DNA from 4 places in the Pseudoalteromonas sp. Xi13 genome. Region 4 is predicted to be linked to each of the others. Evidence: predicted binding sites of a transcription regulator. Region 4 holds the regulator's gene; each other region holds the start of a gene.

Region 1 (5,192 bases), 370 kb from region 4:
ATTTAAATTCTTTAATAAAGAAAGCCGATGATAAGCTATATATAGCTAAAAAATCTGGCAAAAACAGAATCTGCCTAAATAGCTAATTAAGAACTTTATCTTATGTGCGTATATAAGATGGAACTAAATGACAAAACTGACTTTCAGCCTGAACATACGACTGTCAAAAGGTTGTTATTTGAACGGCAACTTTTTACTTTTGAGAAAAATTAGGAAAAAATATCGCTTAGTTTAATCTAAAGATTAAGTTTTTGATTTAATTGGTAGCCCCTGCAGGAATCGAACCTGCAACTGCCCCTTAGGAGGGGGCCGTTATATCCATTTAACTAAGAGGCCGCACCGAGCTTACAGCTTACAGCTTACAGCTTACAGCTTACAGCTTACAGCTTACAGCTTACAGCTTACAGCTTACAAAAATTATAACGGCATCTTGTTTTTCATATCAAGCTAAAATTAACTTAATTGCTTGATAAATATATATCTTCTTTGTTTAACACGTACAGTGGTATGAGTTTGCGGCTGCTTGCTACAATATGTTTGCTGTGAAAATTTATAACGCGGGTGTTTACTGCTACGCCATTTGGGCGGTAAATTAACGTACCTGCTAATACATAGTTAGCCATGCTGCTTTCGCTTAGCTTTTCTATATCGCGAGATAACACAAAGTCGCCTCTGTTTGATACATCAATGTTGTCCATGGTTTTAAAATCTACCACGCCGTAGCCAAATTTTTGCAGCTGATGAATAAACGTCTCTGCTAATTGATTACCCAACTGATTACTTTTATTAAGCGATGCGTCTAAATCTACAATGGTGGTAACCGCTATGTTGATGCTGTTGTTATCGGGCGCTTCGGCTTCAAGCGTATCGACTAAATCCAGCGCCATTTGCTCTACATAGTTTGCCAGCGTTTTGTGGTGTTTAAGCGGTGTAAACTGCCTTGCTGTGTCGTACTCACTTTGCTGCTGCACAGATTGGTTGGCATGCACTGGCGTTGGTTGGCTACTTTGCGTTAGCACGGTGTAGTCTGAGCGTGTGTTTATGCTTTCGTTATGCTCATTATTTTGCGTTATTGAACAGCCAGTTAATGCTAACGTTGCCGTTAGCCCCGCTATAGCAGATAGTTTGTAAAACATGGTCAACCTCACTCGCTGGCTTGTTTAAGCATAATTCCGTCGGTGCGATAGCTACTGTTTAGCGCATCCACCACTGATTGAGGAATAAACCCTTGCGCACTGCCCACTACCGCTTTACTTTTAATGCCCACTATTCGTGCATTTACCAGTACGCCGCCTTGGTGGCTCACAAGTGTTCCTGCTAATACGTAATTAAAGTTTTGATCTTGGTTTAGCTCTAGGTAGTCGCGGCTAAATACAAAGTCGCCTGCGGGGGTTACTCGCATATAATCGGTGGTTTTAAAATCGATAACCGGTACTCCAAAACTATGCAGCTCGTGCATAAAGCTTTCGGCTATTTGGTTACCTAACAGGCTTCCATCGCTGTAGTCATCATCTAAAAATACAAAGCTAGAAACGGCAAGTGGCGTTTTGTCGTTTACGTATTGCAGGTTTTCGACCATGTCTTGCATTATACCGCGCACATAATGGTTTATATTTTTGCGTTTTGCGGGGGCACTTTTGGTGTAGTTACTTTGCTTGTTTAAATTAGACTGAAATAACGTTTCATTTGGTGCAGGTGCTTTTACCGCACGTTGCTCTGAAACAAGCTGGGCTGCATTATCTTGCTCAACTTGCTCCGGCTCTGAATGTAGCGAATTTAACATTTGCGAACAGCCAAAGCCTAATGGCAAACATAGGGTAATTAATAGGTTTCTCATGGTGTGCTCCTGATTAATATTCGCTGCGGTACAAAGAGCCGTCACGCTGCTGAATTTTTTCGTTTCCCCACATTACATTTATAGGGATCTCTATGCTGCCTGCCGACAGTACTTGCTTGTTTTCAATATTAACGAGTCGTGCATTAACTATATAAGCATGCTGTTGGCGCGTTACAGTGCCGGTGATGACTAAGTCAATATTTTGGCGATTGCGTAATTTACTTAAGTCGCGGCTTAATATGCTGTCTGCGTTTTGCGCTAATATAAGGTTATTGCCAAGGCGGTACTCAACGGTATGATAGCCAAGCTGGGTAAATTGCGTTAATAAGCTTTCTTGAATTTGTAAGCTCAAACCCGAGGCCTGCCCTGCTACTAGCTTAGTATCTAAAGCATCGGCATAAAAAAAGCTACTCACACCAATGCGCGCATTGGCATTTAAAGCGCCATTTACATGGTTAAGCTGCGAGGTTAGATTTGCTACATACTCGTTAACGGTATAGGGTGCCATTGCTGCTTTTGGCGCGTCAGTAGGCACACTCGGCTCTGGGGGCGGAACCAAGTTGCAAGCAGTTAAATTTAACAATACTAAAGGCAGTAAAAGGCGCATAGTTGCCGTCCTCTTTAAAACATACCGAGGATAAAGCAATTATTATGCCTAATTAACCTAAACTCTGGATAATAAACCTATCTCTAGCCAGAGATAATAAATTTAAGTATCAAGATAGTTCAATATGCTAGTAAGGCTCTTAACCAGAGTTCAGGTTAATTAACTTTGAGGCGTTTTCACGTAGTAGGTTACAAAGCAGGTATTATTGTTTATTAATGACTTACATGCATCCTTTGCTGCTTCTTTTGTTTTAAACGCACCAAGCTTTAATCTATAAAAGGTGTGCTGGTCAATCAGTACTTGCTCGGTATTTACTTCAAGCTTATTTGAGGCCGATTGAAATTGCTTTATAGCCGCTTCAAGTACCGCTTTATTTTTATACGCCCCCACTTGCACAGCAAACAGCGCATTTGTATTCACAACAGCTAAGTGGTTAGTTTGCTGTGGTTTTGGCTGCGCGTTAAGTTGTTTTAATTTATCTACTGTGCGCTGTAATTCACTTTCTAGCTTTAACAGTCTTTCTAGTTGAGGCTTGGTTTGTTGCCACTGCTGCGCTGACTCTTTGAGTACGGCTAAGTCATCTTTTTTAATGAGCATCGCCTGCTTTTGGGCCGTTGCTAGTGCGTGAGCACTGTTTGCTAATGCAAAGCCTAAAACTAATGAGGCTAAAAAATCCTTGTAGTGCAGCATAAGTATGTTGTTAATTTGGGTAATAGTGAGCGCTATTTTAACAGCCAATCAACGCTAAGCAAGTCACGCGTGCTACGGCCTATTGCGCTTTTATACCAATTAGCTTAATTAAGTAATCTATTTAGAGGATAGTAAAACGTATTGATAGCTAGACAAAAAATTTGCTATTTAGTTGTTCTAAACGAGATTTATTAACGCACAACGCAACACGATTAGGCCCATAAAATGATTATTTATTATTGCGGGTTGGTATCACTATTAAAGTTTAATTGGCTTATCGGTGTAGTTACTTACAATGCAGTCGAGCTTATACATTTTAAATACTTCACAGTCGGCTTTGGCATTTTTAAGGTTTTTATAAGAGCCAAGCTTTAAGCGATAAAAGGTTTTATCATTTATTTTTGCGGTTTCTACGTTGGTTAATATTTTATCTCTAAATAGTGGCGCTGCTTTGGTATTTAGTTCTTGCCAAGCCTTGGCTACATCCTGCTTAGAATCAACTGAGGCAACTTGTAATGCAAATACATGTTTAGGGGTATTAAGCTTTATAGTTTGCTTTTGGTTATTGTTAGCAGCTTTGTAAGTTTGCTGACGACGTGGCTTATTACTGGTTGTACGCGAAGGCGTGCGAGTGTAACGGCTGCTGTAGGCAGGGCTTGCATTAGATTGTGCAATAGCTTTAGAGTTTATTATATCTATATGATTAACCAGGTAAGTAATTTCTTTTTCAAGCTTTAAAATACGCTCTATACCGGCGCGTGCTTGCTGCCATTGCATTGCGGCATCTTTTAATTGCGCAAGCTCTAGTGCAGTTATCGATACGTAATCGGGCGTGGTGTTAGGTATATCATTATCAACAGCAGGTTTAGCGGTAGGCGTAATAGAGCACGCCGTGCCAAACGTAAGCGTAAAAAGGCATACAAAAAAGTGTTTATAGTATTTTTTTAATTTAAGCATGTACCCGTTATCCTGAAAGCAGTGCCTGTGCACTTACATTTCAGTTAAACATTCTCACAAGAAAGCGTTTAACTTAGCAATTTAAACAATGAGCGATTTTTGCTCCCGCACGCTAATTTACCTGCATAGATAAAATTAACATGACCCTTCCGTGAGTTTGGCTTTTAATACAACTTTGATGCCAATTAACATAAACTTTACAATATAAATTACGTTATGTTGCTATATAACGCAAGTCAAATTCAGAACATAATTAAGCGTAGACCATCTTTATTACTGGCGGCGTTAAAATTAAGTAAAGCCTTACCTATTTTGCTATTAATAATGTAGCACTAAAAAAGGCGCCTAAACAGGCGCCTTGGTGGGTAATTTAATAAAACCTAAATTAACGATTTAATAAATGTTTTTAAATCATCTGCAAACTCGTCGCGGCGCAAAGCAAACTCTATCGTTGCTTTTAAGTAGCCTATTTTACTACCACAATCGTGGCTGCGGCCTTTCATTGCGTACGCGTCTACTTTTTCTTGCTGCATTAGCATGGCAATTGCATCTGTAAGTTGAATTTCGTTGCCAGCCCCTTGCGGCGTTTTAGCAAGCAGTGGCCAGATGTTTTCGCTTAATACATAACGCCCTACTACCGATAGGTTTGAAGGTGCTTCATCTATTGGCGGTTTTTCTACCATGTTAATAATTGGCGAGCTTTCACCTTGGTGAAGCTCTACGTCACCTAAATCAACAACACCAAATTTGTCTACTTCGTCCATTGGTACTGGCTCAACCATAATTTGGCTGTGCTTAGTTTCTTCAAAACGGGCGATCATCTCTGCTAGGTTGTCTTTTTTAAGGTCGCTCTCTACGTCATCAACAATTACATCTGGCAAAATAACCACAAAAGGTTCGTTGCCAATAATTGGCGCTGCACAGTTAATTGCATGACCTAAGCCTTTGGCTTCGCCTTGGCGTACGTGAATAATGGTCACATCTTTAGGGCAAATTGCCTGTACTTCGGCAAGTAATTGCCGCTTTACACGTTTTTCAAGCGTGGCTTCTAGCTCAAAGCTGGTATCAAAATGGTTTTCGATAGAGTTTTTACTTGAGTGC
Region 2 (5,192 bases), 110 kb from region 4:
GCGAATGATTAATAATTTGCGCTCCCCAAATTTGGCTATTTGGGATAATAACTTGCTGATTATCGAACGTTTGCAAAATAGTTGTAAACATATCAACCTCGGTCACTTTACCAAAGCGCCCTGCGGCTTCAATAAAGTCGTTTACTTTGTAAGGTCTAAATATAAGTAACATTACACCTGCAGCTAAGTTAGACATAGCACCTTGCAGCGCTAACCCAATAGCTAAACCTGCCGCACCTAATAGCGCAATTATTGAAGCTGTTTGCACACCAAAGCGGTTTAACACGGCAATAAATACAAACGCTAAAATAACATAGCGCGCCATACTGCCTAAAAAGCGAAACAGCGTGTCATCAAAGTGAGTGTATTTATGGCATAAACTAATAATCATATTACGCACTTTACCCGCAAGCCATAAGCCTATTAGTAATATAACAATTGCCATTAGAATATTTGTTGCCCACATTACTGCTGCCGGCAAATACTGATTTACATCAATATTATTTATTATCTCGTCCATTTTATTGTTCCTGTTAGACTGGTTGTAAATATAAAAGCATATTAAACACTTAATATTAACTTTTCATTAACTAAATTACGAGTTTTTACCTATTCGCTGTATTCACCTTTCATTTTTATCACCAATAACAGTTATAAAATCAAATCAGTATATAAATTGACCGGAAATATTTTTTAATGCGTATATATTGTTCAATTTGTAAATAAAGCCAATGTGTTCTAAACCTTTAAGAGACACCTTGTTAAGGAGCGTTGTTATGCCAACAACAAATACGATTAATAAACACTCTGAATTTGCCCGCTGCATTGAATGCAATAAGGTAAACACATTTGCGGCTTTTCACTGGCTAGCACTGGCATTTAAAGACATGACCCGTGCGCCCATATTGAGCCTTATTTACGGGGTAATATTTACCCTTATTCCTGTTGCTATTGTTTACTGGGCAATGTTTACAGGTACATATTTAGTAATACTGCCTGCAACCGTGGCGTTTGCATTAATAGGCCCAGCCTTTGCGGCAGGCCTTTACGATGTAGCATGGGAGCTTGAAAAAGGCCATAAACCCACACTTAGCCACTCTATAAAGTCGATGTTTAGAAACCCAGTAGGCGAATGGGGCTTTGCAATAATGCTAATGGTTATCATGATTGCTTGGATGCGTTTAGCCGCACTTGTGCATGCTTTGTATCCTAGCCACGCCAATCCCACCTTTGAAGAGTTATCGGCGTTTTTAACGTTAGGCAGCATAATAGGAGGGGTATTACTGGTGACTGTATTTTCGCTTTCTGCTTTTGCTCCACAAATAATGATGGAGCGCCGAGTAGATATTATGACCGCTGTAATAAGCTCTATGAACGCTGTAAAAACTAACTTTGCCGCTATGGTGGTATGGTCAATTTGTATATTTGTATTGGTAGCTGTTGGTTTTGCTACCGGCGCCACGGGCTTTATTGTAATTATGCCTTTGCTTAGTTACGCCAGTTGGCATGCTTATATTGCAGTTATTAAAACCAAAAAACCTCGCGGTTACGAGTAACAACCAACCACTTAAAGTTCCAACCACACTGACTAAAAATAGCGCCAAAAGGCGCTATTTTTTATCAACCTAGCAAAGCAAGCTGTGCTTAAAATACCCAAATAGCATGTAAAAAGGGCTGGTTTTCTATTTTATTAGTCCCTAACTTGTTGTACCAATAGCGCCACTCCACCCCTACCATTAACTGTTGCGGGTTTAAATTAAAGTTTTGCCCTACATCCCAATGCACAGCGGGTTGAGCAAGCAACCACTCATTAACTTTATTGCCTAGTTCGTCATCACGCCCAGAAATATATTCTACGTGGCCGGTAAAATAAAATGCTTGGCTAGCTAGTGTAAAAGGTGCACCCCATGCAAGGTCTATAAAAATACTGTTGTCTTGCTTGGCTAGCTGATCTTTTTGCACGCCGCCGTTGGCATCAATGTAACCTGCAAAAGTAGTTGTTAAAAAATCAAAGCCTGGGGCATCCCAGCTGAGCTTGATGCCTGGGGTGTATTTCATTAACCCCTCTTCACCGGCGTTTATACCAAACACTAAACCTGTGTCTTTTATTGCACCGTAACGCACTGAGGTATCAAAGGCTTTTGATAAGCTAAGCGTTGTGTACCACTCGCCATATATACCCGTATCTTGAAAACCATCACTAAGGCTGTCGTTTAAAAAGTCGATAAAAAAGTAGTTATCACCTAAGTCATGCTCTGAGGCATGCTCTATGGTGTAGGTGCGTGTAAATGACGACTCCCCGGTGAAGGGATTTAAGGCATCGCCAAAATTTGTGTGAAGCTGTGTGACGCTCCAATTTTCTGCTAGTGCTGAGTGAGACAAAAGCAGTATAGATATTGTAAACAGTGTTTTTAAAAAATTCATGATTTATTTACATAACCCCAATTAAAATGCGGCGGGAGTATATCAGTGAGCATTCACCAACTAAAGAGATTAAATAAGTACAAAGGCTGATTTTTAAAATCTAAGCAGTAAAGCCCAATAGCGCGGCTTTAAAAGAGCAGCGTTAGCCCTTTATAAAACACCTGAATTAATCATTACGCAGGTAATAAATAAGCACCTTTATATTTTGTATACCCTTGCATAGCTTATTTACTGGGTTTTATTTAGAGGTTGTAGCGCGTGCAATATTAAGATGGGCTTTTAAAGGCAATTTAATAACGGCATGAATTGTAAGGCTAGGTACTTTAGTTAGCTGTATTACACAGACTATGCCTTATTGAGCATAAACAAATTTCAACTCAATCGATAAACAGCCACAGCTTTTTTACTACTGTGCACAATTTACAAAAATAAGTGCATAAAATTCATATTCTACGTCTCTCCCTTTTTAACCTTACGTACCCAATTAAAAATAAAGCATTAAATATCAACAACTTAAACAAACAAGCTTGGTAGGCATAGGCTTTGCTTCATGTATTGCAAGTTAAATGGTAGCAATGGCTACATACAACAAATTACACAACGGGAGACATTATGAGTAACTCACAACACCCAATTGAATTTACAGCCCCAGGTATGGATAACGAATCAGCAAAAAAAACAATTGAAACACTCGATAACCGACTCGTAGCACTTTTAGACTTACAACTTACTTTAAAGCATATTCACTGGAATGTAGTAGGCCCAAGCTTTATTGGTGTGCATGAAATGTTAGACCCACAAGTGGATGCTATTCGCGAAATGACCGACACCATCGCAGAGCGTATTGCTACATTAGGCGGTACGCCACAAGGTACACCTAAGTCTATTGTAGATCGCCGCACATGGGAAGAATACTCATTAGGTAAAGCCTTTGTAGTAGAGCATTTAGGTGCATTAGACAAAGTATACAGCGGCGTAAACGCCGACCACCGCAAAGCCATTGGCACGCTGTCTGAATTAGACCCAGTATCAGAGGATATGATCACCAGCCAGCTAGGTGACTTAGAGCAGTTTCAATGGTTTGTACGTGCACACATTGAATCGTCTGCAGGTAAACTAAATCATTAATTTATTACCCACTTTGCCATACAAGGAATGTTAATAAGAGTTAAAGGACTAATAAAAATACAAGGACACGTTACAAAAGTAGGTACAGGATGAAGTGCAAACTACAAGGACTCGTTGCTTATTACATAAAGGATGTAGTAAATGCACCAAGGATGATTAAAGCTTGCTAACGGATTTGGTAAACCTACAAGGATTGTTAAAATACAAACGCTTAGTATACCTATACTAAGCGTTTGTATTTTTTACCACTTTAAAGCTTAAAACTATCCCAAGGACCAGTAATAGCCAACGTTTTAGTTGGCATGTATACGTTTACAAACAAGGTTTGCCCGTCAGGTGAAAAACACGCCCCAGCAAGCTCTGTTTGCGCATGCAATTTAGCAAAGTTATACACCTCTCCTTTAGGTGTCACCCCGCGTAAATGGTTATTCACCGTGTCTGTGTATTGATCCTCACATACAATTAAATGCCCGTTAGGTGCTACCGTTAAATTATCACCAAAGTTGTATAACGACTCGTTTGTACTTTCTACAAATAGTTGTATTTTACCAGGCTCATTTTGCTCTAACTCAGTGCCTTCGTTTTTTGAAGGTGTGTACTTCATTACCTGACCTAACTGCTTTTTGCCCCCATTAGTACAGCAAAAATAAAGCTCATTTTTACCCCAATGTATTCCCTCTCCTCGTGCGAATAAGGCTGCACCTTTTTTATAACCTTGCTTACGTAGGTCATCATTTGGGCTTTTAGGATCTGTGAGCGTTATCCATTCAACTAAAAGGTCGCTGTGTAATGGCATGGCCGGTGAATCCCAATTTCGGCTATCAAACTGAGGCTGGTTTTTAATTACCATAGCTTGCAATATGCCGCCTTTATTTAACTTATCGCGATGATGAGGAATAAACCGATAAAACAAACTATCGCCTCTATCTTCAGTTAAATAAACAATACCGGTTTGTGGGTCTATTGCGGCGGCTTCATGATTAAACCGGCCCATATCATATAATGGCTCAGGCTTAATTAAGCCTTTGGCGCTGGCTGGTACCTCAAAAATGTAACCGTGAGATTGAGACAAGCCATCGCTTTTATCCATAACGGTTTCTTCGCAGGTTAGCCAACTACCCCACGGCGTTACACCGCCTGAGCAGTTTCTTATTGTGCCACACAGCGATAAATACTCTTGTTCGCGTTTTTGCTCTTTTAAGTTATAAATAATATGGCTAGTGCCCCCAGGCAAAGCTACACCATTTTTAAATGAATCATAGGCTAAGGGGGTTTTGTGGTTACTAATTAAATCAGATGCTTTATTAATGTGTTTAGGTTGTAGCTCATGGTTACGTATAAGGGCTACGCGTTCGTTATCTAATGCAATACAACCCATGCCATCGGCACGGTCGGGTACGTCTAAACCATCATCCATTTTATCGCCAAGTGCCGATATAACCCGATAACTAAAGCCTTTAGGTAAATCTAATAAGGCCTGAGGGTCGGCTATTAATGGGCCATAAGCTGGCAACTTAGTCGTTACTTCAGGTAAAGCAACGTTACCCATTGCGCTGCGCGATAAGCCGATAAACGCAAGCGAGCCTGCACTAAATAAAAACTCTCTTCTAGAAACCATTATTTTATTCCCGTGTTTTTTA
Region 3 (5,192 bases), 1.6 Mb from region 4:
GTCAAAACAATTTTGCAGTGCTTCAAAGTAGTTAAACTTTTTAAGCTGCTCCAGCGTTTTTATATCCTGTAAATATACGCCTAACCAATCATCAGCTGTTTCGATAAGTTGCTGCTCGCTTATTGCCGGGAACGTATCTGGCATAAACTGACTGGCTAAACTCATGCGTATTAATAATTGCTGCGCATCGGGTTGTTCATTAAATAATGCAAAACCATGCTTGGTAAATAAATTAAGCCACGCTTTGGCGCGCTCGGTTTTATCAAGCTTTTGCTTACTTGGTTGGCTTCTAAGGGTAATGGCGCCGAGCTTTACTTCGTCTTGATGGATAAAGCGCGCGGTTTTTTCATCAAACTCACAGCGGGTAAGCGTAGTAAACAAATGCGGTAAGTAATCTTGTAGCTCAAATGGGCTAAGTGCGGTGGCTGCAAAAATACGCGTGCCTTTATGGCCGCCCATGCTTGCAATAGCAAGGTAGTCATCGTTATGCCAGTAATCGGTGTTTAAATCAGCGCCCGCACCATTGGCAAGTAAGTAGCCATTGCCGCGTTTTTTTGCAATGCGATCGGGGTAAGCTAATGCCACCAGGAAACCTAAATACTCGGTGTTTAGCTCGCTGTTACTGTCGGTTACTTTTAAACGGCTTTGCCAGTATTTTAACTGCTGCTTAAATACTGGGTGTGGCCTTTGTTGTTGGCTATGTAGCGCCAAGCTTAGCTCGTTGGCGCTGTTTATTCGGCTCTCAAGCAGCGCCACTAAATAAAGTGCTAAACGGTAAATACCAGGGAGTTCTGCCTCAAGCGCTTGCGCTTTTAAAAGCATATGCGCTAAGCGAATATCCGCCCCAAAACCCAGCATGTTGCTGCCCAATTTAGTGAGCTTACCTTTGGAGTCGATTGCTTCAAGCATGGTTAGTAAGTTTGCCGCTTGCGTACATTGCTGCGCTGTTGGCGTATCAAGTAAGGTGAGTTCGCTAATACTTGCGCCCCACTGTTTTGCCTCCAGCATAAGTTGGCTTATGTCTGAGGTGAGTATTTCTGGGCTATCGTGGCTATTACGTCGCTCAAATGTTTGCTTTGAGCCAAGCCTGTAAACAACCCCTGGCTCTATTCGCCCTGCACGCCCTGCTCGCTGCACAGCAGAGGAGCGCGATATACTTTGTGTTGTAAGCTCAGTTACGCCTGTTTTCAAGTTATAGCTCGCCGCGCGGCGTTTGCCGCTATCAATAACAATGCGAATGCCTTCAATGGTTAAACTAGTTTCGGCTACATTGGTGGTAAGCACAACTTTGCGCATACCTTTAGGCGCAGGGGCAATCGCCGCTTGCTGATTGGCTTTATCTTGCTCGCCAAACAATGTGGCAACTAAGCAATTACTTGGCAAATCATTAAGGGCCTGCTGCACACGTACTATTTCAAACTGCCCAGGCAAAAACACCAACGCACTACCGCTTTGCTCGTTTAGTGCTTGTTTTATTAAAGAGGGAATAGCATCTAACCAGCGGCTCTCATCTTTTATTGGTATGTACACTTCGTCAATGGGGTAACTACGCCCGCTTGATTGTATAACCGGGCAATCAAAAAATTGCGTATAGCGCTCGGTATCAAGGGTGGCCGACATAAGTAGTATGGTTAAATCGTCGCGCAGCGCACTTTGGGTCTCTAAAGCAAAGGCCAGTGAAGTGTCGGCTGCAATTGAGCGCTCATGAAATTCATCAAATATCAGTAAATCTATATCGCTTAATTCGGGGTCGTTTTGTAGCATGCGGGTAAGCATGCCCTCGGTGACTATTTCAAGGCGCGTATGGCTACTTACTTTGCTTTCACCACGTACTCGCAAACCAACACTCTGCCCCACTTTTTCGTTTTGGCACTGTGCTAAGTAATTGGCAATATTACGTGCAGCTAAGCGGCGCGGCTCAAGCATTACAATACGTTTAAAATGGCCGTCGCGCATAAGCTGTAGCGGCAACCAGGTTGATTTACCCGCACCAGGCGGTGCTTGTAATAACGTTATGGGGTTACTTTGTAATGTAGTTAGAAGTTGTTGATATATGTTTTGAACCGGCAGCACTGCTATTTACCCAAAATTGCTTTGTGTGCATTGTAACAAAAACCAAAAATAAACGCGCCGCAAAAGCAGATGAGTTTACGCGTATCCATAATCAGAAATAATTACAGACCGCTCTGTACATTTTTTAAGAACATACGCGCTGCAATAAAAGTAACGCCTCGCTTAAATATATAAATTAATGATTATAAAAACAAAATAAAAATTTGACTGGTTGGTACACGCTTTGCTCCTTTTATACTGAACGTTATTTAAAACTAAGTAAGGAGATACTTATGAACAGCGATCGTATGAAAGGTAATTGGAACGAACTTAAAGGTAAGGCGCAACAAAAATGGGGCGATCTTACTGACGACGATTTAGACAAAATTGAAGGTAGCCGTACAGAGCTAGTGGGTAAAATCCAGCAACAGTACGGTAAATCTAAAGAAGAAGCAGAGCGTGAAGTAGATGAGTTTGAAAAAACTCACTAATCGCTAACTTCTAAAAAAACCGCCATTTGGCGGTTTTTTTGTTTAACGGCTTAAATAAAAGTACGTTATTTACGCTTTTAATTGATTACCTATAGGCAGTTGCCTAATGCGTTTACCACAAGCGGCAAAAATAGCGTTACACAATGCAGGGGCGTAAACCGGTGTTGCGGGCTCGCCTACACCTGCTGGTGGTGCATCGCTTTGTATTATTTCTACTTCTACGTCTAGTGGTGAGTCGCTCATACGCGGTACGCGATAATCATGAAAGTTACTTTGCTGTACTCGGCCTTTATCAAAAGTAATACCGTCGCTAATTGCGGTTGTAATACCGTAAATAGAGCCACCTTGCGTTTGATTTTTAACGGTATCGGTGTTTACAACCGTACCCGCATCAATAGCGACCCACGATTTAATCACGTTTAAATCACCAGCATCCGATACCTCTACCTCAACCACAGTAGCCACATACGTTAAAAAGCTGCGGTGCGCAGCAATGCCTAACCCGCGACCTTTTGGCAGCTTTCGGCCCCATTTACTTATCTCAGCCACTTTTTCAATAACATGGCGTAATTTACCAATATCTAATGGATAAACGTCTTTATCGGCGCCATAGTTATCGTACGAGGCATTTTGCTCGGTTACATCTAAAATGCGATCAGGGCCTATGGTTTCAAGTAAATAGTCTTTTTGGTCGCGCCCTGCTTTGTGCGCCGCTTCAGCAATAAATGACTGAATAGCAAAAGCATGAAAAATATTTGATACCGAGCGCATCCAGCCCACTCTTGTTTTAGCGGGTGCTTCGCCGTTTTCTAGCTTTAAGTTAGGTGAGTTTATAGGGTTATCGGTAAAGCCTAAGCGCAGCTCAAAACCTGCAGGCGACGTTGCCCCTTCTTTAAACGTTGACATAATTGGCGAAAACGCCGTACGATGTAAGTAAGCCTCGATATTACCTTTTTCATTGAGTGACGCTTCAATATGTTGAGCCGATACCGCATGATAAAAACTGTGCTGAATATCATCCTCTCGCGTCCATTGTACGCGAATAGGTTGCCCTACTTTCATTGAAATGTAGGCGGCCTCTGCTGAAAAATCAGGTTTTGATTTACGCCCAAACCCGCCACCTAACATGGTGACATGCACGTTAATTTGGCTCTCTTCCATACCAAGTAACGCAGCTACGGTTTTCATATCAGCTTGCGGGTTTTGCGTTGCAGCCCATATATCAACGCGGTCTTTATGATACATCGCTGTAGCACAAGGTGGTTCCATTGGTGCTTGAGCTAGGTGCGGCGCGTAGTAATCGGCTACAAGTTTATTGCTCGATTTAGCCAATACGCTTGCTGCATCGCCTTTTTCGCGCACATGAGCTTGCGGCTCATTAACGGTTTGTAATAACGACTTTTTAAAGCTCTCTGAATTATAATCGCCGTTTTTACCATCATCCCACACCACTTTTAGTGCTTTACGCGCCTGCCATGCTGCCCAGGTATTTTTAGCAACAATAGCAATGCCGCCTTTTGGCTGAAATTGCGGCGCACCTTTTGGTACAGGCATTTCAATAACATCAACTACGCCATTAATTGCTTTAGCGGCGCTGGCATCAAACGATTTAACCACACCACCTACTACCGGCGGGCGCTCAATCATAGCCACCAGCGCTTTTGGCTCGCGAACATCAGCAGCAAATGTGGCTTTACCGTTTACTAAATCGGTTAAATCTATGTGCGCCATACCGGTATTTATATAACGCCATTCTTTACGTGTTTTAAGTGTTAACTTGTCAGGCTCTGGCGGGGTAATACCAAGTGCGAGGTCGATTAAGTCTTTATAGGCAACCGTTTTACCCGAGCTGTGGGTAACCACGTGCTGATTAGCTGTACAGGTTTGCGGCTCAACGTTCCAATATTTAGCAGCTGCGTGCTGCATCATATAACGTACGCTTGCCCCCATTTCGCGTAGGCGTTGCATGTTGTAGCGAATACTGCGCGAGCCATCGGTATTTTGATCCCCATATTTAGGGTCGCCCTTACCTTGAATAACAACCACTTTATCCCACGCGGCTTCCATTTCGTCTGCCACAATTTGGGCAATGGCGGTACGAATTTGTTGGCCCATTTCAGAGCGGTGACAGGTTATTTCAACCATGCCATCGGGGCGTAGCGCTATAAATAAGTTGGCACGTTTTGCTTGCTCAGACGGTTGTTCTAACACGCCTGCAAACGCTTTTGGTGCACTGCCTACAAAATAAGTGCCTAATACTAATGCGCCTATTGCGCTGGTTTTTAAAAATTGGCGGCGGTTTAGGTCAAAGTATGTATTGTCGTTTTTCATACCTCTTCCCCTTGTTCATTTGGGTCAAAATACTCAACGCCCGCAATGGTTTTAGCCGCCGACTTAATCGCTTTATGAATACGCGGATACGTGCCACAACGGCAAATATTGCCCGACATATTACTCACTATTTCATCATCAGTGGGGTTGGGGTTAGCGGCTAATAAGCTTGCCGCTTGCATTATTTGCCCGCACTGACAAAACCCGCACTGCGGCACTTTATGCTCAACCCAGGCTTTTTGTACGGGGTGGTCGCCTTGCTCGCTTAACCCTTCAATAGAGGTAATAGCACGCCCTGCCACAGCCGATACCGGTAAT
Region 4 (5,192 bases):
TGGAAAACAAACGTATTAATGGTTTAATTGTGGTCAATGATAAAAACCAGCCAATAGGCGCCTTAAATATGCAAGACCTCTTAAAAGCAGGAGTATTATAAATGCAATTTGAAGATCTCTATCAACCGCTAAGCGATGATGCCAAAGCACGCGCCAAAAAAGTAAAACTACTCATATGCGATATTGATGGTGTATTTTCTGATGGCCGAATTTACCTCGGCAACCAAGGCGAAGAATTAAAAGCATTTAATACAAAAGATGGTTTTGGCATTAAAGCGCTAATTAATAGCGGTTTTGAAGTTGCGGTCATTACGGGGCGTCACTCAGAAATAGTACAAACTCGCATGAGCAGCTTAACTGTGCAGCACATTTATCAAGGCCAAGAAGACAAGCTTATTGCTTATCAAGAACTCAAAAACACTTTAAAGTTAACTGATGAACAAATAGCCTATATTGGCGACGATGGCCCTGACATGCCAGTAATGGAGCGTGTTGGCTTTGCCGTTGCAGTTAACGATGCGCACCCGCTAATTAAGCGCTTATCGCATTACACTACGCAAATGCCTGGTGGCTTTGGCGCCGTTAGAGAGCTCACAGATTTACTTATGCTAGAGAACGGCATAGCGCTTACAACACAAGGCACCAGTTCATGAATGCAGCACGCGTTATACTCAGTGCGTTATTCATCGGCTGTATGGTTTGGCTTTGGTACCCTTATTTTACCCAAACCAATGTAGCGCCAGAGCAAGAACCTGAAGTAATTGCAAAGCCCGATTACACCGCTATAGAGCTTAAGCAAACAGCCTATGACGAGCAAGGTAAAATAAGCCATAAAGTCACTGCGGCTAAAATGGAGCTGTACCAACAGCTTGGTTTTACATTTTTTGAAAAACCTATTTTCACCTTGTATAACGAAAAGCAAACATGGCGAATAAATGCAGACGAAGCAACGCTGTACGAAGATAAACAACTTATTTTAGAAGGCAACGTGGTTGCTAAAAATTTAGTTGATAATGCCATGATAGATAACATCAATGCCGATAACATCGAAGTCGACATTAAAGCGCTAACTATGCGCTCTGAGCAACCAGTGGTTGTCACTGGGCCTAATTTAAAAATTGTCGGGAAAGGCCTTGAAGCCGATTTAAAAACCGAAGTAATAAAACTAATTAACCATACGCGAACAATATATTATGACCAATAAACTCACTAAAATACTTATTATCCCATCGCTAATGCTTGCATTTAGCGCCTCTGCTGCTGAGCCTGCTACTCAACCGCCAGCAAATCAAATTTCTATTAGTGCAGACCGTCAAGAAGGCCAACTTAAAGAAAACGTAGGTATTTTTGAAAAGAACGTCGAAATTGTGCATGGTAATCGCAAAATTACAGCCGACCGACTCGAAGTACATAAACGTGAAGACTTAGGGGATAACAAACAACTCCTTATTGCCACTGGCAGCCCAGCCTACTTCGAAGAAAAACAAGACGATGGTACTGTAATGAGTGCCAGTGCAAACGAAGTACGTTACGACGTAGCAAAGCGATTTTTAACGCTTGTTGGCGATGCTGAAGTCGCACAAGCCGGTCAAAAAATTAATGCTAAAAGTATTACCTACGATATGCAGCAGCAGCTTATTAGCGCAGAAAAAGACGAAAACTCTACGGATCGTGTCCACACAATTTTAGTGCCTGTTGAAGCAAAAATTAAAGAAAAAACAGGTAACGAAGGTCAACCATGAGCACCTTAAAAGCAGAACTATTAGCAAAAAGCTATAAAGGCCGCCAAGTTGTAAAAAATGTAGGCCTTGAGGTAGAAGCCGGCAGCATTGTTGGCTTATTGGGCCCTAATGGCGCAGGTAAAACCACCACCTTTTATATGATTGTAGGGTTAGTACCTAGCGACAAAGGCAAAATTTCTATTGATGATAACGACATTACGTTATTACCTATGCACAGCCGCGCCCGCTTAGGCATTGGCTATTTGCCGCAAGAGTCATCAATATTTAGAAAGCTGACAGTTTATCAAAACTTAATGGCGATTTTAGAAACGCGTAAAGAGCTCAATAAAGCCGCGCGAGAAGAAACGCTTAACAACTTACTTGATGAATTTAGTATTCAGCATATTCGCGATAGCCAAGGTATGGCGCTTTCTGGTGGTGAACGCCGCCGTGTAGAAATTGCCAGAGCACTGGCAGCGAACCCTAAATTTATTTTATTGGATGAGCCTTTTGCTGGTGTTGATCCGATTTCAGTGTTAGATATAAAGAAAATAATAGAACATCTTAAAAACCGTGGCATTGGCGTATTAATTACCGATCACAATGTAAGAGAAACTCTTGATGTTTGTGAAAAAGCCTACATTGTTTCTCATGGGGAGCTAATTGCATCTGGCACCCCAGAACACGTATTAAATGACAAAACTGTACGCGATGTTTATTTAGGCGAGCAATTTAGGCTGTAACATTTAAGCCACACCTACAAGCATCTGCTAATATTAATTATAACAACATAAAAGGATTGTTAGAGATACATGAGGCAATCATTACAGCTGCGCATGGGCCAGCAACTTACAATGACTCCACAATTGCAACAAGCGATTCGCTTGCTGCAGCTCAGTACATTGGATCTCCAGCAAGAAATACAAGAAGCACTTGATAGCAACCCGCTATTAGAAGTAGAAGAGCAAGATTACACGGAAGAGTCGGCTGGGAAAAATGAACAAAAAGCAGATACGGATGATATAACCGTAAGCGCATCGGCTGACGATACAACCAGCGAGTACGAGCAAGACAGTGGCGAAGCTTTAAATAAAGACACCGTTAGCGATGATATGGCAATGGATGTAACTTGGGATGAGTACATGAGCGCAGCCCCTGCTGCATCCTCAGGCCCAATGCCAGAAGATGAGTCTATTTATCAAGGTGCCTCTACTGAAACGCTACATGAGTATTTAATGTGGCAGCTTCAGCTTACTCCTTTTAGCCCAACTGACGAAGCCATTGCTATTGCCATTGTAGAAGCTGTAGATGACTCGGGTATTTTAACGCTAAGTTGCGAAGAAATTTTAGAAAGCTTTAACCAAGAAAACGATGACGAAGTTGAAGTTGAACTTGACGAAATAGAAGCCGTTTTAAAGCGTATTCAGTTATTTGACCCTGTAGGTATAGCCGCGCGCAGTTTACAAGAGTGCTTGTGTATTCAGCTAAACCAGTTTGATAAAGACACCCCTTTTATAGAACAAACTAAAATGATCTTAACCGATCACATTGATCTATTAGCGGCACGCGACTATCGTACATTAATGAAAAAGACTAAGCTTAAAGAAGACGAGCTTAAAGAGGTCATGACCCTAATACATACCCTCAACCCAAAACCTGCAGATACAATAGTAAGGGAAGAGTCTGAGTATGTAATACCGGATGTGTCGGTTAAAAAAATAAAAGGCCGCTGGGTGGTAGAGCTAAACCCAGATAGCATGCCAAAAATACGCGTAAATAGTCAGTACGCGGCTATGTCACGTACCGTAAAATCAAGTGGTGATAGCCAATTTATTCGCTCTCACTTACAAGAAGCTAAATGGTTTATAAAAAGCCTTGAAAGCAGAAACGACACGCTGCTTAAGGTAACTAACTGTATTGTAAAACAGCAACAGGCATTTTTTGAACATGGCCCCGAAGCCATGAAGCCAATGGTTTTAAACGATGTTGCTGAGATGGTAGAAATGCATGAGTCGACAATTTCGCGTGTTACTACGCAAAAATATATGCATACGCCACGTGGTATTTTTGAGCTTAAGTATTTTTTCTCAAGCCACGTAAGCACTGAAAACGGCGGCGAGTGTTCATCAACCGCAATACGTGCCCTAATTAAAAAGCTAATTGCCGCGGAAAACTCAGCTAAACCATTGAGTGATAGTAAAATTGCGGATATATTGGCAGAGCAAGGAATTAAAGTAGCTAGACGCACAATAGCAAAATACCGTGAATCGCTAGCTATTCCACCGTCAAATCAGAGAAAGAGTTTGATATAAGACGTTAAAAACAAAGAGGAAATGCTTATGCAACTAAACCTAACTGGTCGTCACGTAGAAGTAACTGATTCACTTAGAGACTATGTAAATAATAAATTTGCAAAGCTAGAAAGGCACTCAGATCATATTAGCAATGTGCATGTCATTCTCGATGTAGAAAAACTCAACCAAAAAGCAGAAGCGACTATTCATGTAAGTGGCGCAGATTTATTTGCCTCAACAGAGCACCAAGATATGTATGCCGCTATAGACTCGTTGATTGACAAGCTCGATCGTCAAGTCATAAAACATAAAGAGAAGCTTGCTAGACACTAATATTATGAAATTAAGTACATTAGTATGCCAGGACTGCAGCAAAGCTGCGGTCCTTTTTAGTAGTAAAAAAAGAATTTTAGAGTTTATCAGTGAGCTTGCTCATGAAAAGCTCCCCTACTTACCACAACAAGATATTCTTAATGCGCTGGCAAGCAGAGAAAAGCTAGGCAGTACTGGTATTGGCCGGGGTATCGCCATTCCTCATGGCAGAATGGGTGGCGTAGAAGAACCGCTGGCTTTAGTACTTGTTAGCGACACCCCTGTTAACTTTGATGCTATTGATAACTGCCCTGTTGATATTTTTGTTGCACTCATCGTACCAGATGGCGATAACCAACAGCACCTAAAGACTCTGGCAACCATAGCTGATAAACTGAGCAACAAAGAATTTTGTAAACAGCTGCGTAGTGCTAAAACCGATGCAGAGCTGTATCAAGTAATTGTTGATCAATCGTAGTAAATACTAAGGGCTATAAATGGAGTTAATTATCATAAGCGGCCGTTCTGGTTCAGGTAAGTCGGTTGCTTTACGCGTGGTTGAAGATTTAGGCTATTATTGCGTAGATAATATTCCGGTCAACCTACTGCCCTCTTTAGTGCGAAGTGTTTCAGATAACTATGACAAAATAGCCGTTAGCATAGATGTTCGTAATATCCCCAAAGAACAAGACGAATTTAACGATATTCTCGAGTACCTTCCTGACTTTGCTAAACCCACACTGTTTTATTTAGATAGTGATGATCAAACACTGATCAAACGTTTTTCAGAAACACGCAGATTACACCCTTTATCCATCGATTCACTGCCGCTTGATTTAGCAATAAAAAAAGAAAAAGAACTGCT

The links. The regulator sigma-54, encoded in region 4, starts transcription at its own class of promoters, with help from an activator protein. The targets are predictions, from matches to a motif close to GTTGGCACGNNNNTNGNNT.
Region 1: the regulator sigma-54 is predicted to act here: its motif matches at 2,478-2,496, upstream of EJ103_RS12330 (FlgO family outer membrane protein).
Region 2: the regulator sigma-54 is predicted to act here: its motif matches at 2,955-2,973, upstream of dps (DNA starvation/stationary phase protection protein Dps).
Region 3: the regulator sigma-54 is predicted to act here: its motif matches at 2,284-2,302, upstream of EJ103_RS04460 (CsbD family protein).

Annotation. Positions count from the first base shown of each region.
Region 1 covers NZ_CP034439.1:2,743,426-2,748,617, forward strand. The annotation lists gene EJ103_RS12310 (GGDEF domain-containing protein) at 1-86, shown strand, start outside; tRNA gene EJ103_RS12315 (tRNA-Arg) at 262-336, opposite strand; gene EJ103_RS12320 (FlgO family outer membrane protein) at 459-1,136, opposite strand; gene EJ103_RS12325 (FlgO family outer membrane protein) at 1,145-1,837, opposite strand; gene EJ103_RS12330 (FlgO family outer membrane protein) at 1,851-2,444, opposite strand; gene EJ103_RS12335 (SPOR domain-containing protein) at 2,604-3,182, opposite strand; gene EJ103_RS12340 (SPOR domain-containing protein) at 3,393-4,091, opposite strand; gene galU (UTP--glucose-1-phosphate uridylyltransferase GalU) at 4,472-5,192, opposite strand, start outside.
Region 2 covers NZ_CP034439.1:3,003,088-3,008,279, forward strand. The annotation lists gene EJ103_RS13455 (mechanosensitive ion channel domain-containing protein) at 1-520, opposite strand, end outside; gene EJ103_RS13460 (DUF2189 domain-containing protein) at 777-1,556, shown strand; gene EJ103_RS13465 (nucleoside-binding protein) at 1,645-2,424, opposite strand; gene dps (DNA starvation/stationary phase protection protein Dps) at 3,037-3,552, shown strand; gene EJ103_RS13475 (alkaline phosphatase PhoX) at 3,803-5,170, opposite strand.
Region 3 covers NZ_CP034439.1:988,892-994,083, reverse strand. The annotation lists gene hrpB (ATP-dependent helicase HrpB) at 1-2,073, opposite strand, end outside; gene EJ103_RS04460 (CsbD family protein) at 2,346-2,543, shown strand; gene EJ103_RS04455 (molybdopterin cofactor-binding domain-containing protein) at 2,613-4,874, opposite strand; gene EJ103_RS04450 ((2Fe-2S)-binding protein) at 4,871-5,192, opposite strand, start outside.
Region 4 covers NZ_CP034439.1:3,108,680-3,113,871, forward strand. The annotation lists gene EJ103_RS13970 (KpsF/GutQ family sugar-phosphate isomerase) at 1-101, shown strand, start outside; gene kdsC (3-deoxy-manno-octulosonate-8-phosphatase KdsC) at 102-653, shown strand; gene lptC (LPS export ABC transporter periplasmic protein LptC) at 650-1,204, shown strand; gene lptA (lipopolysaccharide transport periplasmic protein LptA) at 1,194-1,742, shown strand; gene lptB (LPS export ABC transporter ATP-binding protein) at 1,739-2,464, shown strand; gene EJ103_RS13995 (RNA polymerase factor sigma-54) at 2,534-4,033, shown strand; gene hpf (ribosome hibernation promoting factor) at 4,061-4,348, shown strand; gene EJ103_RS14005 (PTS sugar transporter subunit IIA) at 4,353-4,805, shown strand; gene rapZ (RNase adapter RapZ) at 4,825-5,192, shown strand, end outside.